Regions from separate parts of the Arthrobacter sp. TJ-265 genome, predicted to be linked through region 4. Evidence: predicted binding sites of a transcription regulator. Region 4 holds the regulator's gene; each other region holds the start of a gene.
What was found. Region 4 encodes LexA, which represses DNA repair genes until DNA is damaged. Its sites were predicted from a motif close to TCGAACANNTGTTCGA; they were not measured.
Positions count from the first base shown of each region.

Region 1 (7,751 bases), on a different contig from region 4:
CAGGAGTGGGTGGCCTACGACCCCTGCCGTCCCGTGCACTACGTCGTCCGGCCCGACAACGCCCCGGCCGGGTCGGAGGGACTCATCCAGGAGGCCGTCGCCGCGGTGTCCGCCGCCACGGGCCTGCAATTCGTCGACGACGGCACCACCACCGAGGCACCCAGCGAAGAGCGCGACCTCTACCAGCCGGAGCTGTACGGGAAGACCTGGGTGCCGGTCCTGATCACGTGGACCAGCCCTGAGGAGATCCCGGGACTCGCCGGGGACATCGCGGGGCTCGGCGGCAGCGACTACGCCCAGGCGCCGGGGCAGCCGCTGGTCTACGTGGGCGGGCAGGTGCAGCTCGATGCGCCCGACGCCGCCATATCCCTCGGATACCCGGACGGACGCGCGTATCTGAGGGCGACGATCATGCACGAGCTCGCGCACGTCGTCGGACTCGACCACGTGGACGACCCCGACGAGCTGATGTACACGGAGAATGTCGGGCAGGCCTCGTTCGGCGAGGGCGACCTCGCAGGGCTCGCTCTCCTCGGCGCAGGGCCCTGCGCGCCGGGACTCTGACGCGGCCCGGGCGCCTACGCCGTCGCCGCGGCGTGTTCGACGGCGGCAGGAGGCACATTCGGGCCTCGGACCGCACTCCGAAGAAAATTCCTAAACAACAGAGGAAAAGTCCGCCATATCCCGCCGACGACGTAAATTAAGGAGATGAGCAATGACGCCCTCCCGACAGCCGTCCTACCGTTCGATCCCGACGGCGGCAGCGAACAGTCTGCCGAGGCGCTCGAGGCGCTGATTGCCACGGTCGAGAGGGAAGTCGACGAACTCCAATTCACCCGCTTCACAAACGACGACGCCGTTGCTCTGGGGCAGCTGATCGTCCAGTTGGGTGCGGGTCGCAACCTGCCGATCGCGGTCTGCATCCGACGGCCGGACCACATCCTGTTCCGGGCCGCACTCGACGGGACCACGCCCGACAACGACTACTGGCTCGACGCGAAGAGCCGCACCGCCGAACGATACCGCGTTCCCTCCCTGCTGGTCGGCCTCCGGGGGCGCCGCAATGGTGGGCGGGTGGAGGACGATCCCCTGTTCGACACGACGACGTTCGCCGCGCACGGCGGCTCCTTCCCGCTGTACATCCAGGGTGTCGGCCCGGTCGCCACGGTGACGGTCTCCGGCCTGCCGCAGCTGGAGGACCACCGGCTCGTCGTCGAGGCGCTCCGGACCTTCCACGCCGCCGCGGGCCTGTAGGCACCGGACCGACGCCGCTGCGGGTCTCGCATCACGCGGGCGGAATGATCCGCTGGGGCTCCTTCAAGGGCGCGGTCAGGATTTCGGAGAAGCGGACGACGGCGGGACGCCTCCGAGTGCGCCCGCAGGCTTGACGGCGCCTCGAGGGTGCCGGTGTGCGGAGTTGCGGTCCTGTGGAACAGAGGGCCGCTGGGATTCCACACCTGCTACCTATGTGGATAAGTGAGGGTGACTCTTCCTCCACATTCGCGCCCTCACCGCGCTATTAGTACGCACGTTCTATAAAATTGAGGCATGACCACCGCACCTGTCGAGGGCCTCACCGCACCTCCGGATTCCCTGGACGTGGCATGCACAGCGCTTGCCGAATGCGCCCGCGGTATCGGCCAGGTAGGTGGCACCCGGTCGCGGCAGGACGCCGTGGACTTCCTTCTGAGGATCGAGCACGCCTCGAGGATCGTGGACCACCTGCAGATCCTCGCCGCCCGTCTCGCCGAGGATCACCACCTTGCTGACAGTGACGACGAGCGACAGGGCGGCGGTTCGCTCCTTGCGCGGGCCGAGCAATCGATCAGCGGAAACGTCCTCACTGGTCCTGCCACCGAAACCTCGCCCGCATCGCCCGGCAACGGATTCAGGAACTGCACGGACTTCCTCCGTGCCACGCTGGGCATCAGCCGAGCAGAAGCGAAGCGCCGACTGTGCCTCGCAGACGTACTACTCCCCCGTACCTCGCCGACCGGGGCACCTGTTCCTGCCCGGCTCGCAACGCTGGGCGCCGCGGTGACCTCGGGCCGCATCAGCGGGCGGGCAGCGACGGTCGTCGCTCAAGCATTACAGCGGGTGGAGTTCTTCGCCACACCTCAGCAACTCGAGTCGATGGAGCACCACCTGACACGGCAGGCGATGGAGGCCGACGAAGACATCCTGCGGGTACTGGCACGTCGATGGGAAGGCGTCCTCGATCAGGACGGGCAGGAGCCGACGGAGAAGGTGCTGCGTGCGCGGCAAGGCGTCTTCTTCCGAGGGCGGCGCCATGGACTGCATTTCGTCGAGATCGGGGCGACGGATGAGCAGTTCGAGCTACTCGCGACTGTCATGAATTCAGCAGCGAATCCACGTGGCCCATCGGGACGGACGGATGCGGCTGCGCCGGGCGGCGGACCGGGGTCTTCGGGGCCCTCGAGGGCTTCGGACGTCCGAGGAGTACCGTGCACTCGACACACGGGGGCACACGCCTCTCATGACCGGCATTCACCGGATGACCGGGACGTAAACGAGAGCAGAGCCGGTTTCGCTGATCCCCCGATGGCAACGAGGGCTCAGTCCCTCCTGGATGGACTCGTCGCCGCCTGTAGGGTCGCACTGAGCACTGCAGCGCTTCCTTCGACCGGCGGCCACCGACCGCAGATCATGGTGACCATCGATCACAGGGACCTCATCGGCGCCTCACACCGGGCGGGGTATGCGGTTTTCTCCGGGCAGATGAGTGCAGGCAGCATCAGGAAACTGGCGTGCGATGCCGACATCATCCCGCTGGTGCTGGGCGGCAAGGACCAGGTACTCGACATCGGACGGGCGCAACGGCTGTTTCCCCCGCATCTTCGGCGAGCGCTCGTTGCGAGGGACAAGGGCTGCGCCTTCCCTGACTGCTCCATCCCGGCCAGCTGGTGCGAAGCACACCACCTGAAGCCTTGGTCCAGGGGCGGCACGACGAGCATCGACAACGGCGTCCTGTTGTGTTCACGCCATCACCACGTCATCCATCAGGGTGCATGGACTGTTCAGTCCCGCCAAGGCATTCCGTGGTTCACCGCCCCGCGGACGCTCGGCCCTCCGCGAAGCGCCCGACGGAACAGGTACTGGCAGGCCGGGCAATCCGTCGACGAGGCACTGGTCGAGGATGCCTCCGAGCTGAACGCGGACGCCTCGGAGCACACCACGGACTTCTTGGAGCACAGCACCGGATGATGGGTGAGCCCGGAGCAATGCACCTCATGCGCTCAGCCCTTCCGGTGCGTCCGGTGCGTCCGGTGCGTCCGGTGCGTCCGGTGCGTCCGATCCGTCCGATCCGTCAGGTCCGTCAGGTCCGTCAGGTTCGTCAGGTCCATCAAGTTCATTCGGAGCGGTGCACCCGATGCGCCCGGTCCGCCGGATGCATGTCGCGCGTGCGGTGCCCTCTCTACCACGTGCCAGGTGCCGGCCTTCGTGAATCAGGACCGTCCCCCACGGCACACCGAGGGCGACGGTCGCCTGGCACGCAGAAGGCGACGCCCACAATGGGACGTCGCCTTCACATCGCGGACCTGGACTACAGTGCTGCTTCGATGGCCTCCGCCACCGGCGTCTCACCGCTGTTGAACTGGATGGTCTTGTCCACTGTGCCGAGGTTGCCAAGCACGACTGCGGCCACGAGCGCGACGTCCTCGCGGGCCACCGAGTCCTGCTGCGGCTCGGCAGACACCTCGATCATGCCGGTTCCCGGATCGGTCGTGAGAACTCCGGGCTGGAGGATGGTCCAGGCCAGTTCCGAGTTGCGCAGGTGCTCATCAGCCGCAGCCTTCGATTCGGCATAGTGGAAAAAGCCGTTGTCCTCGGGGACTCCGTGGTCCTTGCGTGCCCCGAGGTAGGACACCATGACATAACGGCCCACCGACGCTTCCTGGGCAGCGTCCATCGAACGAATCGCCGCGTCACGATCCACGGCATACGTTGCCTCAGGGCTCGCGCCACCTGCACCGGCAGACCAGACGACGGCGTCGTGGCCACGGAAGACTTCAGTCATCTGCGCCACCGACAACTCGGAGACGTCAGCGACCACGGGGGTCGCGCCCGCCTGCTCGACATCGCCGGCATGGTCCTGGTTGCGGAAGATCGAACTGACCTGGTGACCCTGGCTCGTGAGGATCTTCGTGAGGTGCAGGGCTACTTTTCCGTGCCCACCGATGATGGCTACGCGTGACATGGGAACTCCTTCTGTCGAATGACTGATCGTCGGATACCTTGTCTTCGACGCTAGTCCCCGCACCTCGGGCTGGCCACCTTCCTGCGGGTGTTCCGCCGCCAGCGCAGGCCTATTCCCCAGGACCGCCGCCAATGCTCAGGACACCTCGGGACCCTGCTGACACGTCCGACCGGACGGGCCGGACTGCCGGTGCGGGACCCAGCGAGGCGTCAATAGCCGACGCGAAAGCGGCGAACCCGACCGACACCTTGGCACCACACCCGCGGAGGCGTCAGCGACCGATCAACCGATGCGTCAGGGGCGGATCGTCTGGAGTCGGTACCGCGCACCGCGATGCTCCTCGGGCAGACGATCGCCCTTCCCGAACAGCTTCTGCCGCAATGTCCCTTCCGTGTACTCCGTCGGATACGCACCACGCTTCTGCAGCTCCGGCACGACGAACTCGATGATGTCCTCGAAAGTCCCCGGGGTGATTGCATAGGCGAGGTTGAAGCCGTCGACGTCGGTCTCCTCGACCCACGCCTGGAGTTCATTGGCGACCTGCACACCCGAGCCGACGATGCGCGGACCGAGCCCACCGATCCCCGCCGACTCGGCGATGTCCCGCACGGTCCACGGCGAGCCGTCGTCGTTCACCTTCTGGAAGTTGGCCACGGCGGACTGGATGGCGTTGGACTTGACGTTGCCGAGCGGCTCGTCCGGGTCGTAGACGGAGAGATCCACGCCCAACCACCCCGAGACGAGCACGAGGGCTCCCTCGTAGCTGACGTACTGCTGGTAGTCGGCGTGCTTGGCCTGGGCCTTCTCCTCCGTCTCGTCCGTGATGACGGTGAGCAGCGTATAGATCCGCACCGAGTAGCGGTCACGACCCTCGGCTTCGACGGCATCCCGGATCTTCCTCGCCACGTCCTTCAGCCGCTCCTTCGTGGGTGCAGCGACGAACACCGCTTCCGCGTTGCCGGCCGCGAAGGCGATGCCACGGGAGGACGCGCCGGCCTGGAAGATGACCGGCGTCCGCTGCGGTGACGGCTCGCTGAGATGGATCCCCGGCACCTTGAAGTACTTGCCGTCATGGTCGATGTCGTGGACCTTGGCCGGATCCGTGAAGACGCCCGTCTCGCGGTCGCGGACCACGGCGTCGTCCTCCCAGGACCCCTCGAGCAGCTTGTAGAGGACCTCGAGGTACTCATCCGCGTGGTCGTAACGCGCATCGTGCTCGAGCTGGTCCTCCTGGCCCATGTTGCGTGCGGCAGAAGGAAGATACCCGGTCACCACGTTCCAGCCGACCCGCCCCTTGGTGAGATGGTCCAGCGTGGAGAGCCGGCGCGCGAAGGGATAGGGGTGCTCGTAGGCGGTGCCTGCCGTGACGCCGAACCCGAGGTGCTCGGTGACGAGCGCCATCGCGGAGACGAGCAGGAACGGGTCGTTGACCGGCGTCTGCGTCCCCTGCCGCAGGGTGGCCTCGTTGGACCCGCCGTAGACGTCGTACGTGCCGAGGACATCGGCGATGAAGACGCCGTCGAACAAGCCCTTCTCGAGGGTCTTCGCCAGATCGGCCCAGTAGCTCAGGTCCTTGTAGCGCCACGACTGGTCGTCGGGGTGGCGCCACAGCCCCGGCGACTGATGACCTACGCAGTTCATGTCGAAAGCGTTGAAGCGGATACGGCGCGGTGATGTGGGCATGAAGATTCCTCATGTCGGGGCACTGCCGTGGCGGAAGCGCCATACTTGCCCGCACTGCCTGTGCCGGCCGAATCCTCACCTGGGGCACCCCACTACAGCGAGAGGGTTGCCGTCCAACGAACCAGGGTTTTGCGTTGGAGCTCTTGATTCTGCTCACGAGCGTAAGTGGGCCGAGACGCCGCCGTCCACCCGCCGTCGTCACCGCGCGTCACGCGTCCAGCCTCCCCGATGCCCGGCCAGCACCTGCCGCACCGCGAATATCCCCTGTCCGGCGAATGCCCGACGGCGGTAGTGCGCACTGAGCGAAGAGAACAACAGGAAGCGCAAAGAAACCATTGCAAATAGTTCTTTGCAATGGCACACTGATGTCATGGATGAAGCCAACGGCAGTGGAAGACAGCCCGCCAACGACGGCGACCGCGTCGTCGACGGGGCAGCACTCAAGGCCCTCGCTCACCCCCTCAGGATCCAGCTGCTCGAGGTCCTGTCCAGCTACGGGCCGCAGACCGCGAGCAGCATCGGCAAACGCATCGGCGAGTCGAGTGGGGCTACGAGCTACCACCTGAGGCAGCTGGCGCGTTACGGGCTCGTCCGGGAGGTGGCGGATCGCGGGTCCGCCCGTGAGCGGTGGTGGGAACGGCCCCGGGGGTCCCTGACCCTCAGCACTCCCGAACTCGAGCAGGACCCCACCACACGGGAAGCCGCGCGGCAGGTGAACCGCCAGTTCGAACGCGGCCGGTCCGAGGCACTCGCCACCTTCATGGCCAGTGGCTCCGAGTCCGTCCCACCCGAATGGGCGGACGCAGCCGTGATCGCAACGATGAACGCCCACCTGACGGCGGACCAACTCGCCGCCCTCGCCCTCGACATGAGCGAGATCCTTCGCGAGAAGCTCGACGCCTACCGCTCCGAGCCGGGCACCCCGGCAACCCGCCCCGTCCAGATCCACTTCAACGCCTTCCCCCTCATCGACCTGCAGGAGTCGTCATGACCAGCACAGCCCTTCACGCCGGCTACCCGGCGCTCGCCGGCCCACCCCGGGGAGGTCTCGCGTCCCGGACGCTCATCCGCCTGGGCACCGCCTTCATCGCAGCAGGATCGTCTCTGGCCTCCGCGGACGGTACCAACGGGGAGCTCTTCCACCGCCACCTCGAGCGCAGGTCCGACCTGCAAGCCCTCGCCCACAGCGGCATCCATCTCCTCTAGCCGCGCTGCGGGTATCGTCCTCCGGGACGACCACCCTCGTCGGACCGCACCACGGTGATAACGGCCTTCCGGGCAGGCGGTAACTGCCTCCTCCAAACGCACTTCGGCGACCACCGAAGACAGGACGCACCCCGGCGCCCGCAGGCCGGACACACCGCTCCAACCACCACAGGCCGGACGCACCGCGACAACCACCGCAGGTAGGACCCGTCCGGCGCCTCCCGCGGGTCAGACGCATCGCGACGACCACCGCAGGTAGGACCCGCCCCGGTGCCTCCCGCAGGCCGGACACACCGCGCCGATCACCGCAGGTAGGACCCGCCCCGGCGCCTCCCGCGGGTCAGACGCATAGCGACAACCACCGCAGGTAGGACGCACCCCGACAACTCCCGCAGTAGGACGCACCCCGGCGCCTCCCGCCGGCCGGACACACCGCGCCGACTACCGCAGGTAGGACGCCCCGTTGACGTCCACCACGGTGCCGCTGACCCAGAGCGGAGCATCGATTGCGAGCCAGGCGACCGTCTGCGCCACCTCTTCCGGCGTCGCGACACGGTTGAACGGACTCTGTGCGCGCACCGCGTCACCACCCGGACCGTCGAGCACGGTTCTGCCCATGTCGGTCTCGACGAACCCCGGTGCG
Region 1 is NZ_JBZCND010000002.1:493,224-500,974, forward strand. Features, by position in the region: gene AC4D2E_RS10830 (M10 family metallopeptidase domain-containing protein) at 1-564, shown strand, start outside; gene AC4D2E_RS10835 (heme-degrading domain-containing protein) at 709-1,254, shown strand; gene AC4D2E_RS10840 (HNH endonuclease signature motif containing protein) at 1,714-3,225, shown strand; gene AC4D2E_RS10845 (SDR family oxidoreductase) at 3,566-4,219, opposite strand; gene AC4D2E_RS10850 (LLM class flavin-dependent oxidoreductase) at 4,514-5,902, opposite strand; SAM riboswitch class IV at 5,939-6,051, opposite strand; gene AC4D2E_RS10855 (helix-turn-helix domain-containing protein) at 6,273-6,893, shown strand; gene AC4D2E_RS10860 (hypothetical protein) at 6,890-7,108, shown strand; gene AC4D2E_RS10865 (SDR family NAD(P)-dependent oxidoreductase) at 7,550-7,751, opposite strand, start outside.
Region 1: a site for LexA is predicted at 1,521-1,536, ahead of AC4D2E_RS10840 (HNH endonuclease signature motif containing protein). Genes of this name have one in related genera too.

Region 2 (7,751 bases), on a different contig from region 4:
GCCGGCTCCAGTGCTGCCGGGTCGAGGCAGTTGAGGGCCTCGAACTCCTGGTACAGCTCGGGGGTGATCCAGTTGGGATCGCTCGCGTTCTGCGGCTCGGCGGCCGGCGTCGGGAGCTGGTCCTCCGGGGTGGGTGTCTCGGCGGCCGGGGCCTGGCCGGGACCACCGGCGAGGACCGGCCGGAATTCCATCTGGGCGGAGGCCTGGATGAGGTCGCGCGTCTGTGCGTCGGGGGTGCCCGGCAGCGAGACGATCACGTTCTGGCCGGACTGCGTGCTGATCTCGGCTTCCGCGACACCGGACCCGTCGACGCGCTGGCGGATGATCTCCACCGCCTGGTCGAGCTGTTCGGGCGTGATCTCGCTGCCGTCCTGGACCCGGGGGGCCAGGATCATCTGGGTTCCGCCCTCGAGGTCGAGGGCCAGGCGCGGGCTCCAGCTCGCGGTGCTCCAGTGGGCGCCCGCTCCCAGCAGGGTTGCGAGCAGTGCTGTCAGTACGCCCAGCCAGACTAGTGTCCGCTTGGCTGCCGTCCCGGTACCGGTACGAGGCATGGTGGGATGTCCTTATGCAGTGGCGCGTCGGCTGCGCCGGGTGATCGTGACGGCCTCGGTACGGGTACCGGGGCCCTACGAAATGCTAGTTGTCAGGATTCGCTTTGGGGTCGCGGGCGTCGCGCGCGTCGCGGTTTTCCCGCTGCGGGTCCCGGTTCAGGCGCTCCAGCGTCTCCTCGGGGCTCTCGACGCCGGACGTGGACCCCGGGGTCCCCGCAGCGGTGGAACCGCCGGCCGGGGTGCGGTCGACGCCGTCGATCGAGGACACGTCGTCGGGCACCGCGGTGGCGTCGTACCCGCTGCGATCGGCCGGATCCGCGACCGTCGCGTCCGCGTCCTGGGCGGCGACCGCCGGTTCCTGCTGGACCACCTTGGAGAGCGCCTGCGTGTGGACCGTGGCGAAGGTGCCCGGGGACAGCTCGAGGACGGCCTTGTTGTTCTCCTGGTCGATCGAGGCGATGGTCCCGAAGAGACCGAACTGGGTCATGACCTCGGTGCCGGGTTCCATCTGGGTGCGCATGTCCTTGACCTGCTGCTGCGCCTTCCGCTGCCTGCGGAACATGGTGAAGATGAGGAAGGCCAGGGCCAGCGGGAGCAGCAGACTGAAGATGTCGAATCCGCCGGTCTGTCCGGTCGTGGGTTGGGCGACTACATGTGCAAGCACTGGAGATCCGTTCCTGGGGCTGGGGTGTGAGTGGCAGGACTGTGCCACGGCACACATCGTGAGACACCAGTGTAGAGCCGTTTGCTGGGCGTCCCCGCGTCAGGAGTCCGGCTGGGCCCAGCTGTCGACGGTCGCCTCGGTGGCCATCAGGTCCTCGGGCGTGACGGAGAACAGGTCCTCGGGCATCGCGGCGGCGACGTTCGCGGGCATCTCGATCCCCAGGTGGCGCCACGCGGCGGCCGTCGCGATCCGGCCGCGCGGCGTGCGCCCGAGCATGCCCTCGCGGACCAGGTAGGGTTCGGCGACGGTCTCGACCGTCTCCGGTTCCTCGCCCACGGCGATCGCGAGCGTCGACAGGCCCACGGGTCCCCCGTTGAACTTGGTGATGAGCGCCGTGAGTACCGAGCGGTCCAGCCGGTCGAGTCCTCGGGCGTCCACCTCGTACATGTCCAGTGCCGCACTGGCGGACCGGGCGTCGATGAGGTCGACGCCGTGGACCAGCGCCCAGTCCCGGACACGCCGGAGGAGGCGGTTGGAGATACGCGGCGTGCCACGGGACCGGCCGGCGATCTCCGCGAACGCGGCCGAGTTGACCTTCATGTCCATGAGCATGGCGGAGCGGCGGAGTACGAGCTCGAGTTCATCGGTGGAGTAGAACTCGAGGTGCCCGGTGAAACCGAAGCGGTCGCGGAGCGGTCCGGGCAGGAGCCCCGCGCGCGTCGTGGCGCCGACGAGGGTGAAGGGCGGCAGCTCCAGCGGGATCGCGGTGGCGCCGGGCCCCTTGCCGACGATGATGTCGACGCGGAAGTCCTCCATGGCCATGTAGAGCATCTCCTCGGCGGGCCGGGACATGCGGTGGATCTCGTCGAGGAAGAGGACCTCGCCCTCCGTGAGGGAGGAGAGGATCGCGGCGAGGTCGCCGGCATGCTGGATCGCCGGCCCGGACGTGATGCGCAGCGGCGCGTTCATCTCGGCCGCGATGATCATCGCGAGCGTCGTCTTGCCGAGGCCGGGCGGGCCGGAGAGGAGCACGTGGTCCGCGCTGCGCCCGCGCAGGCGGGACGCCTCCAGGACGAGCGAGAGCTGCCGGCGCACGCGCTTCTGGCCCACGAAGTCGTCGAGGTTCTTCGGCCGGAGTGCCGCCTCGACGGCGCGGTCCTCGGGGTCGGCGGCGGGCGCGACGAGCGGCGCCTCCTCCTGCTGCTTGTCCGTCATGTGCCCACCTTCGTCCGGGCCGAGCTGCGGGCGCCGTCCTGGCCGAGCCGACGCAGCGTGAGTTTCAGGATCTGGCCCACGTCACCGGTCGCGGCGACCTCGGGCGCCTCGTCGACGGCGGCGTCGATCGCCGCGCCGGCGTCCTTCTCCGACCAGCCGAGGCCCATCATGGCGGTGAGGACCTGGCCCTGCCAGGTCTGCTTGGGCACCCCGGGCTTGGTGTCGAGCGGGACCAGCTTGCCGGCGAGCTCGAGGACGATCCGGCGGGCGCCCTTGGGTCCGATCCCGGACACCTTGCTGAACGCCTTGTCGTCGCCCGAGGCCGCGGCGATACGGATGGCCTCGGGCGTGTGGACGGCGAGGACGGCGAGTGCCAGGCGGGGCCCGACGCCGCTGACGGCCAGGAGTGTCTCGAAGACCTCGCGCTGGTCGGCGTCCTCGAAGCCGAACAGCGTCATCGAGTCCTCGCGGACGATCATGGCCGTGGCGACGCTTGCCTGCTCCCCCACGCGGAGCCCGGCGAGGGTCTGGGGGGTCGCCTGGACCTGCATGCCGAAGCCGTTGACGTCGAGGACGGCGGAGTGCAGGCCCACGTGGGTCACTGTTCCGCGCAGGGAACTGATCATGAAGGGCTCCAGGGGCACTTGCGGGCGGGACCGCCGGGCGTCCACCCGACGTCGAACATACGTTCTAATGCACTACGGTACCGGCGAAACGGCCCGCGATCGAGCCGCCACACCGGGTCCGCCGCCGGGCGGGGCCCGCCCAGCCCCGGCCTGCCCCTACCCCACGCCTCGATCCGGGCGGTGACTGCCCGCGCACCGGCGATCACAGGAGGGCCGGCGAGATCCCCACGACGGTGGGCGCCGGCAGGACGGCGGGTGCCGGGTCGGCGAGGACGGACACGTTCGGCCCGGCCCGACGAGGATCACGGGGACCCGCCGGCAGCGGCATAGGTCGGCAGGTACTCCTCGACCGCGTCCTCGAGCCAGGTCCACAGCCGCTCACGCCGATCCGTCGCGAACGTGACCGGTTCCGCTCGGGTGACCCGACCGATCTCCACATAGCCGCCGTTCAGCGACCCGTGCGCGTCCCCGAGAGCGAGCCGGACCGCGTGACGGGCGGTGGCCCGCGGGGTCGAGGCTCCCGGGAGGACGCTCATCGCCGGCATCAGGTACTTCCAGACCCAGTACATGGAGGCCGGCATGTCCCGGCCCAGCCCCGTCCCGGCGACCAGCCCGGGGTCGTACGTGTTCAGCCGACGCCCGGACGCGGCGAGGCGCTCCGCCCATTCGTGGGCCAGGGTCACCAGCGCGAGCTTGCTCGAGGCGTAGGCGACGCCCCCTTGCTCGCGTTCGTCGGCGAACCGCGTCGGGCCCTCCGACGGAGGGTCCGCCCGGGCGAGGTCTTCGGGATCCCGCCACTGCGGGTCCGGGACGAGGTTGAAGCTCGCCTGCTTGCCCCGATGGGTGGAGGAGCCCAGGAGGACCGCATGGGCGCGCGGGGCGAGGAGCGGTTCCAGCCCTCGCAGGAGCAGGTGCTGCGCGATCACGTTGACGGTGAAGGTCAGCTCGTGGCCCTGCGCTCCGGCACGCCGCCTGCTCGTGAACTGTGCGCCGGCGTTGAGGAGCACGACGTCGATGGGGTGCACCGCGCCCCGTCCCTGCGCCGTGTGGACCTGTTCGACCGCCGCGCGAACGGAGCCGAGGTCACCGAGATCGGCGCGTGCACCCGTGGCGACGACCCCGGCTGCACGCACGCGCTCGAGGGTGTTCTCGAGGCCCGCAGCATCCCGGGCAAGGAGGACGAGGCTCGGCCGTGAGGGATGCCCGAGAAGCTCTTCGAGCATCCGTGCCCCGATGCCGCTTGTGAAGCCGGTGAGCAGGATCGTGGGTGACGTGACGACAGTTTGTGTCATGGCGAAGACTATAGTTGATGTCACAAAGTGACACAAGGGTAGGATCGGGGAATGCCCCGTTGGCCCGAAGACTCCCGCCGTCGCCTCGTGGACGCGGCGATCAGCCAGTTCGTCGACCGCGGCTACGCGGAGTCGACCGTCGAGAGCATCGCGCTCGCGGCCGGGGTCACCCCGAGGACGTTCTTCCGCTATTTCGCCGACAAGGAGGAAGTGCTCTTCGCCGACGACGACGACCTCCTGCCGCTGCTGATCGGTGTCATCGCCGAGGACACCGGCCCCGTCCGCGCCGACGTGCAGATGAGGAAGGCGCTCGGGACGCTCGCGGCGGCGGTCGAGTCCCGGCGTGATCTGCTGAAGCGGCGCCAGCGCGTCATCGACTCGCACATCGCGCTGTCGGGACGGGAACTCGCCAAGCAGGCCCGGTGGCAGAAGGACGTGACGACGGCCCTGATCGGCCGCGGGTTCCCACCCGAGCAGTCCGAGATCCTGGCAGCCATCGGGTTCGCGCTGTTCCGGCAGTGCCTGCACGCCTGGCTCGCGGACGACGGGGGGCCGGGCCTGGAGGCGCGGGTGGGCGACGCACTGTCCGGGGTGCGGTCCGTTCTGGACGTCCGCAGCTCGCGCTGAGCGGGCGACGACACGGGCGTCGTCGATCAGTAGCTGCCGAGCCCTCCGCCGGGCAGCCGCAGAGGCCCGGGGTCGGACCGCACGGCCGCACTCAGCGGCGTCGGGCCCGGGCCTCCGCCTCGGCCCACATGCGCTGCGCGGGCGTGACCAGTCCGCCGGCGGCGGCTGCGCCCTGCGTCCCCACTCCCCTGCGCCATGCGTGCGTGATGGCGAGGGCCAGGGCATCGGCGGCGTCCGCGGGCCGGGGCGGCGTGTCGAGCCGGAGGATCTTCGTCACCATCTTCGTGACGGCCACCTTGTCCGCCTGCCCGTTGCCGGTGACCGCGGCCTTCACCTCGGTGGGCGTGTGGAGGGCCACCGGGATGCCGCGGCGCGCCGCGGACACGATGACGACGCCGGACGCCTGCGCGGTGCCCATGACGGTGCTGATGTTGGTGCCGCTGAAAACGCGCTCGACGGCGAGTGCCTGCGGCTGGTGCAGGTCCAGCCAGGTGTCGACGGCCTCCGCGATGACCAGGAGCCGTTGGTCGAGGCTCTGCCCGGCGTCGGTGCCGACCACGCCGACGGCCACGAGGGTGGAGCGCCGGTTGGGTTCGATGTCGACGACGGCGAGCCCGCAGCGGGTCAGCCCGGGATCGACGCCCATCACGCGGAAGGTCACGGGGCTGTCCGCCGTCCGGGGCCGGGAGGGACGATGTCAGTCGTCGTTCTCGAGCTCGGCCAGGACCTCGTGCGGGAGGTGGGCGTTCGAGTAGACGTTCTGGACGTCGTCGAGCTCCTCCAGGGCGTCCACGAGCTTGAGGAACTTCCGGGCGCCGTCGGCGTCCAGGTCCACCTGCATGGACGGGACGAACTCGACGTCGTCGGTCTCGTACTCGATGCTGCTCTCGTCGAGCGCGGCGACCACCGCCCGGAGGTCCTGGGGCTCGGAGACGATCTCGAACGTCTCGGCGGACTCCTTGACCTCGTCCGCGCCGGCGTCGAGGACGGACAGGAGCAGTTCGTCCTCGGTGAGGTCCTTCTTCGGCAGGGTGACGACGCCCTTGCGCGCGAACAGGTAGGCCACGGAGCCCGGATCGGCGATCGTGCCGCCGTTGCGGGAGATGCCGAGGCGCACCTCGGAGGCCGCGCGGTTCTTGTTGTCCGTGAGGCACTCGATCAGCAGGGCCGAGCCCTGGGGTCCGCGGGCCTCGTACATGATGGTCTGGTAGTCGACGGCCTCGCCGAGCAGCCCTGCCCCGCGCTTGACCGCCCGGTTGATGTTGTCGATGGGGACGGAGGTCTTCTTGGCCTTGGAGACGGCCAGTTCGAGCCCCGGGTTACCCGCGACGTCGGCGCCGCCGGCCCGCGCCGCGACCTCGATGTTCTTGATCAGCTTGGCGAAGGACTTCGCGCGCTTGGCGTCGATCGCGGCCTTCTTGTGCTTCGTTGTTGCCCACTTGGAGTGCCCCGACATGCCTACGCTTCTCCTCTGATCATCCGAATAAACAGTTCGTGGACCCGCCGCTCCCCGGTGACCTCCGGATGGAAGCTCGTGGCCAGCAGGTTCCCTGAACGCACTGCGACAATTCTAGCGACCGGTTCCAAGTCCGTACCGGCACCGACCCCGTCCGGGGCGGGCCCGGGCTGCGGCGTCTCCGACGCGGGCACCTGCGCCAGCACCTCGACGCCCTCGCCCACCTTCTCCACCCACGGCGCACGGATGAACACGGCACGCACCGGATCGGTGCCGCCGGTACTCCCGGTCGTGGCGAGTCCCCCGAAGGCGAGATCGGTCTCGAAGGACTCCCGCTGCCGCCCGAACGCGTTGCGCCGCACCACCATGTCGAGGCCGCCGAGCGTCTGCTGGGGGTTGCCGAGGCGGTCGGTGGACGGATCCGCGAGGACGTCGGAGAGCATGATCATCCCGGCGCAGGACCCGTAGACGGGCATCCCGTCGGCGATCCTCTCGCGCAGCGGTCCGGCGAGCCCGAAGGTGCGCGTGAGCTTGTCCATCGTGGTCGACTCCCCGCCGGGGATGATCAGGCCGTCGACACCGGCCAGTTCCGCGGCCCGCCGGACGGGCACCGCGCGCCCGCCCAGGGACTCGATGGTCGCGATGTGCTCGCGGACATCGCCCTGGACGGCGAGGACGCCGACCACGACGCCGGACGGGGGCATGGGAGCCGGAAGGGACGGGGAGGTCATCCCCCAATTCTAGGTTCTCCGGCCCCCGCTCCCGCCGGGGCGTGAGGAGCGCCTCCCCGCCGCGTCCCGGGAGGGCGGGCGGGCCTGCGATAATTTGGAGGTATGAATCCCCTTCCAGTCCTCGTGGGTAAGGCTGCGCGCTTCGCCTCCCGCCTGCGCGGCGGCGGCTCCGCCTTCCCCGGCCTCGTGGTCGAGCGCCTCGATCCCGGCTTCATGGGCCGCGCCCTGTCCACCCTCCCCCGCGGCGTCGTCGTCGTCAGCGGCACGAACGGCAAGACGACCACCACCAAGATGGTGGTGGAACTGCTCGAGGGCCAGGGCCTGAAGGTGTTCACCAACCGCACGGGCAGCAACTTCACGCGCGGCGTCGCGGCGGCCCTGCTCGGCGAGGTCGACTGGCGCGGACGCCTCAGGGCCGACGTTGCCGTCCTGGAGCTGGACGAGGCCCACGCCGTCCACTTCGTGAAGCTCGTCCCGCCCCGGTACTCCCTGCTGCTGAACGTCCTCCGCGACCAGCTCGACCGGTTCGGGGAGATCGATGCGACCACGCGCCTGCTCGAGCGGATCGCAGTCGCCACCACGGAGACGG
Region 2 is NZ_JBZCND010000001.1:1,578,226-1,585,976, forward strand. Features, by position in the region: gene secD (protein translocase subunit SecD) at 1-551, opposite strand, end outside; gene yajC (preprotein translocase subunit YajC) at 637-1,215, opposite strand; gene ruvB (Holliday junction branch migration DNA helicase RuvB) at 1,315-2,430, opposite strand; gene ruvA (Holliday junction branch migration protein RuvA) at 2,427-3,056, opposite strand; gene AC4D2E_RS07505 (SDR family NAD(P)-dependent oxidoreductase) at 3,359-4,348, opposite strand; gene AC4D2E_RS07510 (TetR/AcrR family transcriptional regulator) at 4,400-4,975, shown strand; gene ruvC (crossover junction endodeoxyribonuclease RuvC) at 5,067-5,636, opposite strand; gene AC4D2E_RS07520 (YebC/PmpR family DNA-binding transcriptional regulator) at 5,673-6,431, opposite strand; gene pdxT (pyridoxal 5'-phosphate synthase glutaminase subunit PdxT) at 6,434-7,162, opposite strand; gene AC4D2E_RS07530 (DUF1727 domain-containing protein) at 7,265-7,751, shown strand, end outside.
Region 2: a site for LexA is predicted at 3,108-3,123, ahead of ruvA (Holliday junction branch migration protein RuvA). Genes of this name have one in related genera too.

Region 3 (7,751 bases), on a different contig from region 4:
CACGCTCACGGCCAGCCGACCGTACTCGGAGCGTTTCAGCATGTCCCATGCTTCGGCTTCGGACAGGACCGTTCCGGGTCGTTCGTCACTTTCCATGGCGTGATCCTCCTGGACGTCGGGGTGTCCGCCGTGGCGGATGCGGGGGTGATGCGGCATCAGTGTCCCCGACGTCCGCTGCGGGCACCAGAGTCGGGCGGCCCCGATGTCCGAGGAGCCCGGCCGGTCGATCGGCGCCGGGCCTGCGCGGTACGCCGTCGTTGTCGGTACCAGCCCCTACGCTGGAGCCGTGGAACCGACCTATCTCTGCAGCGGCGTGACCTGGGACGAGGCAGGGCCGTCCCTGTCGATGCATGAGGTGTCCGCGCTGCGCGCCGACTCCGGTGGGGAGGACGAGGGGCGGTGCGAGCTGCCGCTCAGCCCGGGCACGAGACTCGCGTTCGAGGTCACCGCCGAGGGGAAGTACTGCCTCGGCTTCCACCGGGTCCACGGACGGGAGGACCGCACCTGGGTGCCGTGTGCCGATGAGGCGCCTGCCGAGCGCGGCTCCCAGTGCGGGCGCTGCTTCGCACAGGACGACCTCCGTTACATGCACGACATCCACCGCTCCGGGATCGCCCCCGCCGGGCTGAAGCGCTACCTCGACCAGCCGCACTGGCTCTACGTCGCGACCTTCGCGGACGGCTCGACGAAGGTCGGGACGGCGTCGCACCTGCGGAAGCGGGCGCGCCTCGTGGAGCAGGGCGCCGTCGTGGCGCAGTTCGTCGCGTACGCCCGGGACGGGCGGATCGTGCGGATCCTCGAGGACGAGGTCACGCGCACGGTCGGCCTGCAGCAGGCCGTACGGTCCGCGACCAAGGCCGCGTCCCTGTGCGCGCCGCTGCCCGCGGTGCAGCTGGAGCACGTCAACGACGGCTTCGCCCTGGCGGCCCGGGGGCTGCTGGGTGGCGGCCTGGAGATCGAGGGTTTCGAGGTGGTCCATGAGGAGTTCGACCCGCCGCCGTCGTGGTCCGCCGTCCTCGGCCGACGGGGGCTGCAGCCGTATCCGTTGCCGCTCGGTCAGGGCAGGCACGGCGTCACCGTCCGCGAGGTACTCGGCCCGTCGGCGCTGGTCTCGATCGACGGCGCGGACCTCGTGTTCGTCGCGGACCTGGCCCAGCTCAAGGGCCGGCGGCTCCGGGCCGGGGACTTCAGCACGCCGGTGCCGGCTGTCCAAGAAGCGCTCTTCTGATGACCGAGGGGCGGGCGGCAGTAGAATCGGTGAATGCTGAATACGCCCTGGGAGACCGGCTCGGACCTGTACCGCAAGCTGGTGGTCTCCGCCCTGGTGACCACGGCGCTCGGCATCCTCATCGCCGTGGTCGGAGCCGTCACGGACCAGCGGACGCTCGTCTCGACCGGCATCCCGATCATCGTGGTCGGTATGGTGTGCCACGTTGCGGGCATGGTGGTGCGCTCGCGGGACACCCGGCGCCGCCTTCGGGACCGGCGCTGAGCCCGCACAGCCCGACGCCGCCCCCTTCCCGCGCCCTCAGCCAGGATCTCCCCGCCCGCCCGACGCCGTTTCCATCGGAGGAACCATGACCATCGACCCAGACCTGCAGGGGCGTAGCTACCCCGCAGGAGAGACCTACTCCGTCGGCCGTGAGGCGATCCGCGACTTCGCCCGGGCCGTCAAGGCGACACACCCGGCACACTACGACGTCGACGCCGCGGCAGCGCTCGGACACCGGGACCTGGTGGCCCCGCCCACCTTCGCGATCATCATCGCGCAGCGTGCCGACGCGCAGCTCATCGCCGATCCGAGTGCGGGGATCGATTTCACCCGCGTGGTCCACGCCGACCAGCGCTTCATCCACCACCGTCCGATCATCGCGGGCGACCAGCTCGTCGCCGAACTCCACGTGGACCAGGTGCGGGCCATGGGCGGCGGCGCGATGATCACCACGCGTGCGGAGATCTCGACGATCGAGGGCGAGCCGACGGCCACCACGACCTCGTCCCTCCTCGTCCGCGGAGAGGACCAGTAGCCATGGCAGTTTCCATCAGCACGCTCGAGGTGGGCCGGCAGATCGGCTCCACCACCATCGACATCACCCGCCAGGACCTGGTCCGGTACGCGGGCGCTTCGGGAGACCTCAACCCGATCCACTGGAACCAGGCCTTCGCCGAGGGGGTAGGACTCCCCGGCGTGATCGCCCACGGCATGTTCACCATGGGCGCCGTCGTCCAGCTCGTCACGGACTGGGTCGGCGACCCCGCCGCCGTCATCGATTACCAGACGCGGTTCACCAAGCCCGTGGTCGTCGAGGACACCACGGCGCAGCCCGGGGAGCCGGGTGCCGTGGTGGAGGTGACGGGCGTCGTCGGCGCGATCGACACCGAGCGGTCGACGGCGCGGATCGACCTCACCGTGACCTTCGCCGGGCAGAAGGTGCTCGTGAAGGCGCAGGCCGTGGTGAAGCTGCCATGACCGTGCCCCTGACCGGGACCCTCCTGGCCGACCTCACGACGGCACGCGTCGGGGGACCCGCGCGCACGCTCGTGGAGGCCTCGACCGAACAGGAGATCGTGGAGGCCGTCCGCGCCGCCGACACCGCCGGGGACCCGCTGCTCATCATCAGCGGCGGGTCGAACCTGCTGATCGGTGACGACGGCTTCGCGGGCACCGTCGTCCGCATCACCTCGAGCGGTTTCACCGTCGACGACGACGACGCCACGTGCGGCGGCGTCATGGTGAAGGTGCAGGCCGGGCACGATTGGGACGACCTCGTGCGGTACACCGTCCTTCACGCCTTCACGGGGCTCGAGGCACTCTCGGGTATCCCCGGCTCCACGGGAGCGACGCCCGTCCAGAACGTCGGGGCGTACGGTTCGGATGTCTCCCACACCATCGCCACGGTGCGGACGTTCGACCGCCAGACGGACAGCATCAGGAGCTTCACCAACTTCGAGCTGCAGTTCGGCTATCGGGACTCCCTGCTGAAGCGCAGCACGGTCGACGGGTCGCCGCGCTACGTGGTGCTGACGGTCGAGTTCCAGCTCGGCCTCGGACGCATGAGCACCCCGATACGGTATGCGGAGCTGGCCCGTGCACTCGGCGTCGAGGTCGGGGCGCGTGCCTATGCCAACGATGTGCGCCGTGAGGTGCTCGGACTGAGGGCCGGGAAGGGCATGGTGCTGGACGCACCGGACCCGGACACGTGGAGTACGGGATCGTTCTTCACCAACCCGATCGTGCCGCAGGATGTCGCGGACCGGCTGCCGGCCGATGCTCCCCGCTACCCGTCAAGTGAGGACGGCCACGTGAAGCTCAGCGCCGCCTGGCTCATCGAGCATGCAGGGTTCTCCAAGGGATTCGGTCTCGCGGACGATGACGGGTTCGCCGCTGCCGGCGGGCGGGCCGCGCTGTCGACGAAGCACACACTCGCCCTCACCAACAGGGGCGGCGGCTCGGCGTCGGACCTGCTGTCCGTCGCCCGCCTCGTGAGGGACGGGGTGGAGCGGGCCTTCGGGATCCGGCTGGAGCCCGAGCCGTTGCTCATCAACTGCGCCCTGTAGCGTGCCCGCCGTCGGCTGCCCGCTTGCTGCTTGTCGGCCGCGCACCCTCTGCGTCCCGCCCGACAGGTGGTAGGCGGCGCGTCTGCCGACAGGCAGTCGGCCCTCCAGCCTGGTCAGGCCGCGCGCCGGGCGAATCGGCCGCTGGCCCGGTTCGCGTGGGCCGACGGTCCGGCCTGTAGCTCGGTGCCCGGCCGAGTCGGCCGCCTGATCACCGGGTTCCCTCAGCGTGCGGGGGATCGGCGCGCCTGTTCGGCGGCGGCACGGGTGAGGACGACGTCCTGCCAGCTGTCCTCGCGCTGCACGAGCTGCCGTGAACAGAGCCACTGCGCAAGGCGTGAGGCGACGCTGATCTGAGCGAGCCGATCGTGGAAGTCCGGGAGGAGCTGGGGCGCAGCGAGGAAGTCGGGCAGCGCGTGCAGCAGCTCGCGCGCTCCCATCACCTGGACGTAGGGGTCCTCGGTGCCGAACTGGCGTTCCAGCGCGAGTAGTTCCTGGTCGGTGTCGGTCAGCCTGGTCGCGGCGACGTGTTCGAGGTAGGCGCGGAGGTGGACCTGGATCCGCTCGTATCGCAGCAGGCTCTCGGGGTGCCGCGTGTGGCCGCTGGCCGCGAAGAAGCGCCGGAGGACGATGTCTGCGTTCACGGGGTCCATGCGCCCATCCTGCCTGTGGCCTCCGACCTTTTCGTGCGGCTCCCGGCGGTACCGGATCCCCTGGCAGGGGTCCGTACTCGGCCGGTGATGGGCGCGAGGAGATGTGGACGAGGCGATGCTGACCTGTCCTCCACAATCACCGTCCGCCCTCGGAAATAGTACGTGCGTTCGATAAAATCAGGTATGGCTGTCGCACCGCTGGAGAATCCCCGAGACCCCGAACTCTCCCTCGGATTCGTGCACGCCGCGCTCGTGCAGGTGGCTGATTCATTGACGGCTCAGGGCCGGATGCTGTCACGGAGCGAGGCGCTGCGGACGCTGGTCGACGTCGAGGACATCTCGCGGGTCGTCGATTCCCTCCAGGTCTTCGCCGCGGGACTGGCGGAGGAGACGGATCTGGCGTCGGGTGACAAGCCTCGTGAAGTCGGTTCCCTCCAGACACGGGCGGAAGAGTCCCTCCGCACGTCCGAATCAGTCGGTGCGGCCGGGGTGAGGGCTTCCAGCGGAAGCGCGGCCGACAGCGCCGGCGGGAACCGGTTCCGGAACTGCGCGGACTACCTGCGGGCCAGGCTGGGTATCAGCCGCGCTGAGGCGAAGCGCAGGCTGGACCTGGCTCATCGCGTGCTGCCCGGTGTCGCTCCCTCGGGTGCGCCCCTCGAGCCGCAGTCGGCGGCCGTGAGTGCCGCGTTCGCCTCGGGCACCCTGAGCGGAAGGGCAGCGACGCTCATCTGTTCAGCAGTGGAACGGGCCGGCTGCCTCGCTGCACCCGAGCAGCTGGCGTCGATGGAACGTCATCTCACCAGTCAGGCACTGGAATCCGATGAGGATGTTCTGCGTGTCCTCGCCCGTCGCTGGGAGACCGTGCTGGACCAGGACGGTCAGGAGCCCACGGAGAAGGTTCTGCGGGCCCGTCAGGGCGTGTTCTTCAGGGGGCGGCGCAACGGACTGCGCATCCTCGAGATCGGGGCCACCGACGAGCAGTTCGAGCATCTGGTCACGGCCATGACCACCGCCACGAACCCCCGGAGTCCCAAGGCCGACCGCGCCGCGGACGCTTCCCAGTGCGTGAACGGTGCCGGAGCCGTGACGGACGGTGCAGGCGATCCGATCATGCCGTCGAAGGGACCGGGAAGTCCTACACGGGCGCAGAGCCTGCTCGACGGGCTGGTGGGTGCATGCCGCATCGCCCTGTCCACGTCCCTCCTGCCGGCAACCGGTGGCCACAGGCCCCAGGTCATGGTGACCATCGACTACCGCGACCTCCTCGACGAGCTCCGCAACACCCGCAGCCGGGACACCAGCAGTCACGACAGCAGCAGTCGGGATACGGCACGTCGAACCGGTGGTTCGACCGCCGGTCGACCTGCCGGTCGAACCACCGGTCGGGATACCTCGGGTGATGCCCGCACCGCCGGCTCGAGGGGCGGAAGCGGGACCGGGCGTGCCGTTTTCGCCGAGCAGCTAAGTGCCAGCACCATCCGGCGGATCGCCTGCGACGCGGACCTCGTTCCCCTGGTACTCGGTGGCGAGGGGCAGATCCTCGACATCGGCCGCGCAGGTAGGCTCTTCCCGCCACACGTGCGTAGAGCCCTCATCGCCCGGGACCGCGGCTGCGCGTTCCCGGACTGCACTGTTCCAGCCACGTGGTGCGAGGCCCACCACATGACGCCCTGGGCCTCCGGGGGTACCACCGGCATCGCCAACGGAGTCCTGCTGTGTGCACACCACCACCACACCATCCATGACGGCCTCTGGACGGTCGCATCGCACAACGGCATACCCTGGTTCACTCCACCGCCACATCTCGGTCGACCCGGAACCACCGCGCGGCGCAACAGGTACTGGCATGCCGAGCCCGGGTTGCCGGGTGGCGCCGGGGGCGCGGTTTCGACCGGACAGCAGTAGGGAAAGCAGTGGAAGGAGCGGCCGCTTCGAACGATCGGTGGAGTGTCATGTCCACCGAGGCGACCGGGACACCACCGACAGCTCTCGCCGTCCGACGTCGGCAGATCGCCGCCGAATCCCCAGCAACGCGCATCCAACCGGTTCTTCAGCTCGCCGTCAGATCACCCGGACAACACCCATGGGTCACCGGCGCGTGGAAAGACGCCTCAGAGGTTCCCGGTGGCGATCATCAGCATCCGGCGGAGCGGCTCGGCAGCTCCCCACAGCAGCTGGTCTCCCACCGTGAAGGCGCTGATGTACTCCGGGCCCATCTCGAGCTTACGGATCCGGCCGACAGGGACCTCCAGCGAGCCGGTGGCCGCCACCGGCGTCAGGCCCGCGATCGTGTCGACCTTCGTGTTGGGGATGACGCGCACCCACTCGTTGTCGGCTGCGAGGATCGACTCGATCTCGCTGACCGGCAGGTCCTGTGTCAGCTTCAGGGTCAGCGCCTGCGAGTGCGAGCGCATGGCGCCCACGCGGACACAGAGGCCGTCGAACGGGATACGCGTGGCGGTGCCGAGGATCTTGTTGGTCTCCGCTCCGGCTTTCCACTCCTCCCGGGATACGCCGTTGCCGAGGTCGCTGTCGATCCACGGGATGACGGAACCGGCCAGCGGCACACCGAACTGGCTCGCTTCGAGGCTCGGGTGCCGCTGCTTGGCGAGGATCGCACGGTCGATGTCGAGGATCGCGGAGGCGGGGTCGTCGAGATTGACGGCAACGGTGCCATGCAGCGTACCGAACTGGTTGAGCAGCTCCCGCATGTGGCGTGCGCCGCCGCCCGAGGCCGCCTGGTAGGTCATCGACGTGCCCCACTCCACGAGGCCGTTGCGGAAGAGCCCGCCCAACCCCATGAGCATGCAGGAGACCGTGCAGTTGCCGCCGATGAAGTCGCGGACGCCACGCGCGAGTCCGGCGTCGATGGCGTCGCGGTTGACCGGGTCGAGGACGATGATGCTGTCCTGCTCCATGCGCAGCGTCGACGCGGCGTCGAGCCAGAGGCCCTGCCACCCGGCGTCGCGCAGCTTGGGGTAGACCTCGGCCGTGTAGTCGCCGCCCTGGGCGGTGACGATGATCGGCAGCTTGGCGAGCGTCTCCACGTCGTAGGCGTCCTGCAGCGTGCCGGAGCCCTCCGCGAACTGCGGTGCGGCGCCTCCGGCGGCAGACGTCGAGAAGAACACGGGGTTGATCCGGGCGAAGCCGCCCTCGTCCTGGAGGCGCTGCATGAGGACGGAGCCCACCATGCCGCGCCAGCCGACGAAGCCGACGGAGGGCAGGGCGGAACTCTCGGGTGCTGAAGTCATGCCCTCCAGTTTAGGCGGAGGCTCCCCGGACACGCTGGTTTGTGACCGATGCCTCCCGCAGATCGCCGGCGTCGGCGGCAGTCGTCAGGGAACGGGGAGAGGGACCCGTCAGTCTCCCCTCACGTTCCGGAGTTCGGCCAGCAGGGCGTCGTCGTCGAGTCCCGTCCGCTGGGGGACGTCCTCCCGGCCCTCGTACTGGTAGCCCACCGTCCAGCCCGACGCATCGCTCCTGATGAGGAGGCGGCCCTTGGCCGGCGTCTCGTGGCGGTACACGGTGGCTCCGCCGTCGGGG
Region 3 is NZ_JBZCND010000001.1:324,694-332,444, forward strand. Features, by position in the region: gene AC4D2E_RS01535 (pyridoxamine 5'-phosphate oxidase family protein) at 1-96, opposite strand, end outside; gene AC4D2E_RS01540 (DUF2797 domain-containing protein) at 287-1,228, shown strand; gene AC4D2E_RS01545 (hypothetical protein) at 1,262-1,492, shown strand; gene AC4D2E_RS01550 (FAS1-like dehydratase domain-containing protein) at 1,578-2,027, shown strand; gene AC4D2E_RS01555 (MaoC family dehydratase) at 2,030-2,470, shown strand; gene AC4D2E_RS01560 (UDP-N-acetylmuramate dehydrogenase) at 2,467-3,558, shown strand; gene AC4D2E_RS01565 (hypothetical protein) at 3,780-4,208, opposite strand; gene AC4D2E_RS01570 (HNH endonuclease signature motif containing protein) at 4,392-6,113, shown strand; gene asd (aspartate-semialdehyde dehydrogenase) at 6,320-7,459, opposite strand; gene AC4D2E_RS01580 (hypothetical protein) at 7,568-7,751, opposite strand, start outside.
Region 3: a site for LexA is predicted at 4,365-4,380, ahead of AC4D2E_RS01570 (HNH endonuclease signature motif containing protein). Genes of this name have one in related genera too.

Region 4 (7,751 bases):
AAGAAGGGGACACCAGCGCCGGACACTTCCGCGCCGATCGAGAAGACCTGGCGATCACGGGCACAGGCCCTGTCCCAGGACGAAGAGCCGTCGGACGCCGACGGAGACCAGCAGGACCTGGCCGAGCGCCGGGCGCTCCGACGTGTCGCAGGACTGTCCACCGAACTCGAGGACGTCACCGAGGTCGAGTACCGGCAGCTCCGGCTGGAACGCGTCGTCCTCGCCGGCCTCTGGAGCGAGGGAACGGCGCAGGACGCCGAGAACTCACTCCAGGAGCTCGCGGCACTGGCGGAGACGGCCGGTTCGGAGGTCCTCGACGGCATCGTGCAGCGACGCCTCAAGCCGGACCCCGGGACGTTCCTCGGCTCGGGCAAGGCCCAGGAGCTCAAGGGGATCGTCCAGGCGACCGGAGCGGACACCGTGATCGTCGACAGTGAGCTGTCGCCGTCGCAGCGCCGCGGACTGGAGGACATCGTGAAGGTCAAGGTGATCGACCGGACCGCGCTGATCCTCGACATCTTCGCCCAGCACGCCAAGAGCCGCGAGGGCAAGGCGCAGGTCGAACTCGCCCAGCTCGAGTACCTGCTCCCGCGCCTCCGCGGCTGGGGCGAATCCATGTCCCGCCAGGCCGGTGGCCAGGTCGGCAGCGCAGGCGCCGGCATGGGCTCGCGTGGCCCGGGCGAGACGAAGATCGAACTCGATCGGCGCAAGATCCGTACACGGATGGCGAAGCTCCGCCGCGAGATCGCGGGGATGAAACCCGCGCGGGAGACAAAACGCTCCAACCGCCGCCGGAACCAGGTACCGTCCGTCGCCATCGCCGGCTACACGAACGCCGGCAAGTCGTCCCTGCTGAACCGGCTCACCGACGCCGGCGTCCTCGTCGAGAACGCGCTGTTCGCCACGTTGGATCCGACGGTCCGCAAGGCGGAGACACCCGACGGCATCGGCTACACCCTCGCGGACACGGTCGGCTTCGTGCGGTCGCTGCCCACCCAGCTCATCGAGGCGTTCCGCTCCACCCTGGAGGAGGTCGCCGACTCCGATCTCATCCTGCACGTCGTCGACGCGTCCCACCCCGACCCCGAGGGCCAGATCGCCGCGGTCCGTGCCGTGCTGACGGAGGTCGACGCCCGCAAGGTGCCCGAGATCATCGTGCTGAACAAGGCCGACGCCGCCGATCCGTTCGTCATCGAACGGCTGCGGCAGCGCGAACCACGCTCCGTCGTCGTCTCCGCACGGACGGGCGCAGGGCTCACCGAGCTGCGCCAGCTGATCAGCACGAGCATTCCCCGCCCGGGCGTGAAGCTGGACCTGATGGTGCCCTACGAGCGCGGGGAGATCCTCAGCCGCCTCCACGAGGAGGACGTCGAGATCCTCGGCCTCGAGCACGTCGGCGAGGGGACCCGCCTCGAAGTGATGGTCCGGGAGGGCCTGGCCGCCGAGCTGGAGGCGTACGTCCGGCATGAGTGAGAGCACGCGGTCCGGCGCCGTGGCGCCGGACCCGGCTCCCCGCTCGGACGAAGCACGGCAGGCCCTCGAACTGCTCGACACCGCGGTGGCGGCCATGGGCGGGGAGATGCGCTCCGGCCAGCACGAGATGGTCCGGCAGGTCAGTGAGTCCATCCGCTCGGGCGAGCACCTGCTCGTCCAGGCCGGCACCGGGACCGGGAAGTCGCTCGCGTACCTGGTCCCGCTGATCGCCCACGCCATGGACAGCGACCGGCCCTCGATCGTCTCCACGGCCACGCTCGCCCTCCAGGCCCAGATCGTGGGAAGGGACCTCCCGCGCCTCCTGGACGCCGTGCGGCCCGCGCTCACGCGCCCCGTCGACGTCGCCCTGCTCAAGGGCCGGTCGAACTACGTCTGCCTCCACAAGACCGGGGGCGGATTCCCGGAGGAGGACGCGCCCGGCACCCTCTTCAGCCTCGGCGAGGACGCCACGCCACACCCGTCCCCCGCGGCCGACGGTCCGTCCTCGGCACTCGGCAGGGACGTCGTGCGACTGCGTGAATGGGCAGAGGAGACCGCGACGGGCGACCGCGACGACCTCGTGCCCGGCGTGAGCGATCGCGCGTGGCGCCAGGTGTCCGTCTCCAGCATGGAGTGCATCGGTGCCGCCCGCTGTCCGATGGCCCGGGAGTGTTTCAGCGAGAAGGCGCGCGCCGCAGCAGCGGACGCCGATATCGTCATCACCAACCACGCGATGCTCGCGATCAGCGCGTTCGAGGGGCTCGCCGTCCTGCCGGAGTACGACGTCGTCGTCATCGACGAGGCGCACGAACTCCACGACCGGGTGACCGGAGCCGTCTCCGGCCAGCTCTCCGCCCCGATGGTGAGCGCGGCGGCCACGGCGCTCCGCCGCCACGCCTCCATCAGTACGGCCGCCCTCGACACGGCCGCCGACGCCTTCGAGGCGGCCGCCGAACTCGTCCCCTCGGGCCTGCTGCCGGGAGGCCTCCCGGAGGATCTCGAGCAGGCCCTCGCCCAGGTCCGGGACGCGTCCCGCGCGGCGCTGTCGGACACGAAGACGGACGGCAAGTCCGAAGCCGACGTCGACGGCGGCCGGCAGGTCGCCCGCTCACGCACCACGCTGGTCTTCGAGCTCGCCGAGCGGATCCTCGCGGCGTCGGACCTCAACGAGGTCGTGTGGGCGTCGCGTCCCAGCAGCTTCACGCCGGGCTCCGGCTACACGCAACCCGACGAGACCGCGCCCGCGACGCTGAACGTCGCGCCGCTGTCCGTCGCCGGACGGCTGCGGGAGGGACTGTTCGAGGACCACACCGTGATCCTGACCTCCGCGACCCTCGCGATCGGTTCCGAGTTCGGTCCCGTCGCGGGGTCGCTGGGACTCAGCGGTCCCGGTGCGCCCGCCTGGACCGGCGTCGACGTCGGGAGCCCCTTCGACTATCCACGCCAGGGCGTGCTCTACGTGGCGAAGGACCTGCCGAAGCCCGAGCGCGGAACCTCCGGTGCGCAACTGGAAGAGCTCCTGGGACTCCTCACCGCGTCCCGAGGGGGTGCGCTGGGACTGTTCTCGTCCAAGCGTGCCGCCGAGGAGGCGGCGGAGGCATTGCGTCCGAAGGTCGACTTCGAGATCCTGTGCCAGGGGGAGTCCTCGCTCAACGCGCTGGTCACGCAGTTCGCGGACGAGCCGGACACCTGCCTGTTCGGCACCATGTCCCTCTGGCAGGGCGTCGACGTGCCGGGGTCCTCGTGCCGGCTGGTCGTGATCGACCGCATTCCGTTCCCGCGGCCGGACGATCCCCTGATGACCGCCCGCACGCGGGCGGTGGCCCGGAACGGGGGCAACGGCTTCATGAGCGTGTCCGCCACGCACGCGGCCGTCCGGCTCGCGCAGGGCGCGGGACGCCTGATCAGGGCGGCGGAGGACAGGGGCGTGGTCGCCGTCCTCGACAGCCGACTCGCCAACGCCCGGTACGGCGGCTTCCTCCGGGCAGCCCTCCCGCCCTTCTGGGCGACGACGGACCGCGCGACCGTCACCGGGATCCTGGAGCGGCTCTCAGGGCGCTGAGGCGTCCCTCCGGCCGCGACACGACAGCTGCGACACGACGGTCGCCGCGAACGCTACAGCGCGCGCATCACCGAGACGACCTTGCCCATGATGCTGGCATGGTCACCCAGGATGGGCTCGTAGCGGGTGTTCTGCGGCAGGAGCCACGTATGGCCGTCCCGCTGCCGGAAGGTCTTCACGGTGGCCTCCTCGTCGAGCAGCGCCGCGACGATGTCGCCGTTCTGCGCGCTCTGCTGCCGGCGCACCACGACCCAGTCGCCGTCGCAGATGGCGGCGTCCACCATGGAGTCGCCCGAGACCCTGAGCATGAAGAGATCACCGTGGCCGACGAGCTGGCGGGGCAGGGGCATGACGTCCTCCACCACCTGGTCCGCGAGGATCGGTCCGCCGGCGGCGATGCGCCCCACGAGCGGCACGAGGGCGGTGTCGACGGCGATCCGGTGCTCGGCGGTGGGCTTCCCGTCCGGGGACGGACCGGCCTGAGCGCCGGACGTGTCCGGGGCCAGGGTCAGGGGGAGCAGGACCTCCATGGCGCGCGGGCGCTTCGGGTCCCTGCGCACGTAGCCCAGCCGCTCGAGCTGCGACAGCTGGTGGGTCACGCTGGACAGGCTCGCGAGGCCCACGGTGTCGCCGATCTCCCGCATGGACGGCGGGTACCCCTTGTCGGCGATCGACCGCTGGATCGTCTCGAGGATCGTCAGCTGCCGGGCGGTCAGCCCCTTGGACACGGAGCGGCCGCGCGGCCTGCCCCGGCCCGCGGAGATGGGCACGGCGTCTGCCGGAACGTCGGCAGTGTTCGATTCCTGCCGGGCTGCCGCTGGTGATTCCGCCACTGTTGCGCCTTTCGCCTGGGATCGCTGATCCCGTCGTCGCCGCCGGTCGGCTTCCGTGGTCCGGAAACCGTTTTGTCAGAGGCGGCTGGTTGTGTGAGATGCATCGACCACGGAACGGCCCTCGGAGAGCAGCATCCGTCGACGATGTCCTGATCTCTTCACGCTAGGACAGTCGAGGGCAGTTTTCAAACATATGTTCGACCGAGTCTCGACACGGGTCGATCGTAGATGCTAGAAATAGGCAGATGCTTATTAGAACGTGTGTTCGAACCCGGTGCTTCGCCCGGTCAGGGCATTCGAAGGAAAGAGGAACGGCAATGGTTACACCCGTACTGCATGGCAGCTCGCTGTGGACGCCCGCTCGCCCCGACAGCCACCTCAGGCTCGTCCCCACGCCTGAATCGCCCGCGTCCCCCGCCGCCTCCCCGACCTCGAGCTTCATGGCGCCGTCCCGTCCCTCCACGCAGCGGAGTGCGGACCGCCCCCTGACGCTCACGCGGCGAGGGCGCCTGCTCCTGGTCGGCCTGCCCATCGCCCTGGGCGTCGCGGCCCTGATCCTCCTCGCGGCGTTCCTGACCTCCCACGCCCAGGCGGGGGAGTCGGCACCCACGGCCACGGCCACGGTCGAGGTGAGTGTCGTCACCGGGGAGACCCTGTGGGATCTCGCCGTGCGCCACGCGCCGGAGCGTGATCCCCGGGACGTCGTCGCCGAGATCGTCGAACTCAACGACCTGCCCAGCTCCGTGGTGCAGGCAGGGCAGAGCATCGCGGTACCGGCCGCGGGGTGAGCGGCTCCCGCTTCCCGCCAGCGCCGGACCATGGGCCGTTCCTGCAGGAACTGCCGCGTCCCTTAAACTGAAGCAGTGCCCTCCTCCGTTGAAGCCCTAGCCAATCTCCCCCTGCGCGACGACCTCGTCGGGCTGCACCCGTACGGTGCGCCGCAGTTGGATGTCCCGATCCTGCTCAACGTCAACGAGAACACGTACGGCGTGCCGGCAGATGTGTACGCGGCCATCGTGGAGGCGGTCGCGAAGGCCACCACAGGCCTCAACCGGTACCCCGACCGCGAATTCTCCGACCTGCGGAAGAACCTCGCCGACTATCTGGGGCACGGCCTGACGCCCGATCAGTTGTGGGCTGCCAACGGGTCCAACGAGGTGCTCCAGCAGGTCCTCCAGGCCTTCGGCGGACCCGGGCGCACCGCCATCGGTTTCCCGCCCACCTACTCGATGTACCCCCTGCTCGCGAGCGGGACCGGCACGCGCTACGTCACCGCCGCCCGCGGCGCCGCCTACTCCATGACGCCGGAGGACACCGCCCACGCCGTCCGCGCATCGGGCGCGAACATCGTGTTCCTGTGCTCGCCGAACAATCCGACCGGCACGGCGCTCGGCCTCGACGTCGTGGAGGCGGCCTACGAGGCCGGCGAGGACGCGCGTGCCATCATCATCGTGGACGAGGCCTACGGCGAGTTCGCACAGGAGGGCACCGCGAGCGCCCTCACCCTGCTTCCCGGACGTCCGCGGTTGCTCGTGTCGCGGACCATGAGCAAGGCCTTCGCCCTCGCCGGGGCGCGCATCGGCTACCTCGCGGCGGCGCCGGAGGTCGCCGACGCCCTGCGGCTCGTCCGACTGCCCTACCACCTCTCCGCCATCACCCAGGCGACCGCGAACGCGGCCCTCACCCACGCGGACACGCTCCTGGCGAACGTCGAGGCGATCAAGGTGCAGCGCGACCGCATCGTCCGGGAGCTCGAGGCCCTCGGACTCTCGCCTGCGCCGTCGGATGCGAACTTCGTGTTCTTCTCGGGCCTCGAGGATCCGCACCGTGTCTGGCAGGGTCTCCTGGACGCGGGTGTCCTCATCCGTGACGTCGGCATCCCGGGATCCCTGCGGGTCACCGCGGGTACGGAGGAGGAGACGACGGCGTTCCTGACGGCCCTGGCGACGCTGCTCTGACCGTCGATCCCGGGTCGGTCCGGGGGTGTCGGGGCCACTCGATGCGGGCCTTGCGCCGCCCGGGCGCATCGCCGATCATGTGTCGCATGGATCGGCCGATCTTCGATGAGGCTCAATCGTTCTTCGCGCGGCTGGAGGCGGACAACACCCGCGAGTTCTGGGCCCGCCAGCGCAGGCTGTACGACGTCGGCATCCGGCCGGTCTTCGCCGCGGTGTGCGCGGCCCTGACGGTCTTCTCGGACTGGCGGATCTACCGCCCGCACAACGACGTCAGGTTCCGGCCGGACAGTCCGCCGTACAAGACCTTCATCGGAGCGGTCGCCGAGCGGCCCGACGGTGTGGGCGCTTTCCTCCGCGTGAGCAGCATCGGCCTCCTCGTGGCAACCGGCCTGCCGCTTCCCGCACCGGACCAGCTCGCCGCTTTCCGTGCCGCGGTGGCGGACGACGTCGCGGGCCCGGCCCTGGTGGCCGCGATCGGGACGATCACCGCGCGGGGGATGATGGTCCGTCCCGGACGGGCGCAACCGCTGAAGCGTGTGCCCCGCGGCTACCCGGCGGACCATCCCCGGGCGGATCTGCTGCGGTGGAAGGGCATCGAGGTCAACCACCGCGTGCGCCGGCCCGCGTGGACGGACGTCGCCTCCGCGTCGTCGGGCATCGACGAGCTGCTGCGCGAACCCGCCGCGCTGCACGAGTGGCTCGCCCGCTACGTGGGAGCATCGGCACTCACCGCGGAGCAGCGGTTCGGCCCGCGCCGCCGGACCGCGGCCCCGTGATCGGCGTGCAGGGCGGGTACACCTAGAATTGAAGGGCAGGACCGCCCGGCGGCTCGCGCCGTCCGTCCTGTTCCCACGTCGATCCGCGCGTGAACGACGCGCACAGAAGGAAGATGCCATGACAGTTGATGCCGCCCGCGGCCGTACGGCCCGTATCGAGCGCGTCACGAGCGAGTCCAATGTCCTCGTCGAGATCGACCTCGACGGCACCGGGGCGTCGTCGATCGACACCACGGTGCCGTTCTACGACCACATGCTCACCGCGCTGTCGAAGCACTCGCTCATCGACATGACCATCAGGTCCTCCGGGGACACCCACATCGACGTCCACCACACGGTGGAGGACACGGCCATCGCGATCGGCGAGGCCCTGCGGATCGCCCTCGGCACGAAGGCCGGCATCCGACGCTTCGGCGAGGCCACCGTCCCCCTCGACGAGGCACTCGCCAGCGCCGTCGTCGACATCTCCGGGCGTCCGTTCCTCGTGCACGGCGGGGAGCCGGCCGGCCAGGAGTACCACCTCATCGGCGGGCACTTCACGGGGTCCCTGACGCGCCACGTGTTCGAGGCGCTCGCCCTGCACGCCCAGATCTGCCTGCACGTCACCGTCCTCGGCGGCCGCGACCCGCACCACATCGTCGAGGCCCAG
Region 4 is NZ_JBZCND010000005.1:97,669-105,419, forward strand. Features, by position in the region: gene hflX (GTPase HflX) at 1-1,473, shown strand, start outside; gene AC4D2E_RS15690 (ATP-dependent DNA helicase) at 1,466-3,535, shown strand; gene lexA (transcriptional repressor LexA) at 3,589-4,305, opposite strand; gene AC4D2E_RS15700 (LysM peptidoglycan-binding domain-containing protein) at 4,686-5,156, shown strand; gene AC4D2E_RS15705 (histidinol-phosphate transaminase) at 5,232-6,326, shown strand; gene AC4D2E_RS15710 (DUF2461 family protein) at 6,413-7,102, shown strand; gene hisB (imidazoleglycerol-phosphate dehydratase HisB) at 7,221-7,751, shown strand, end outside.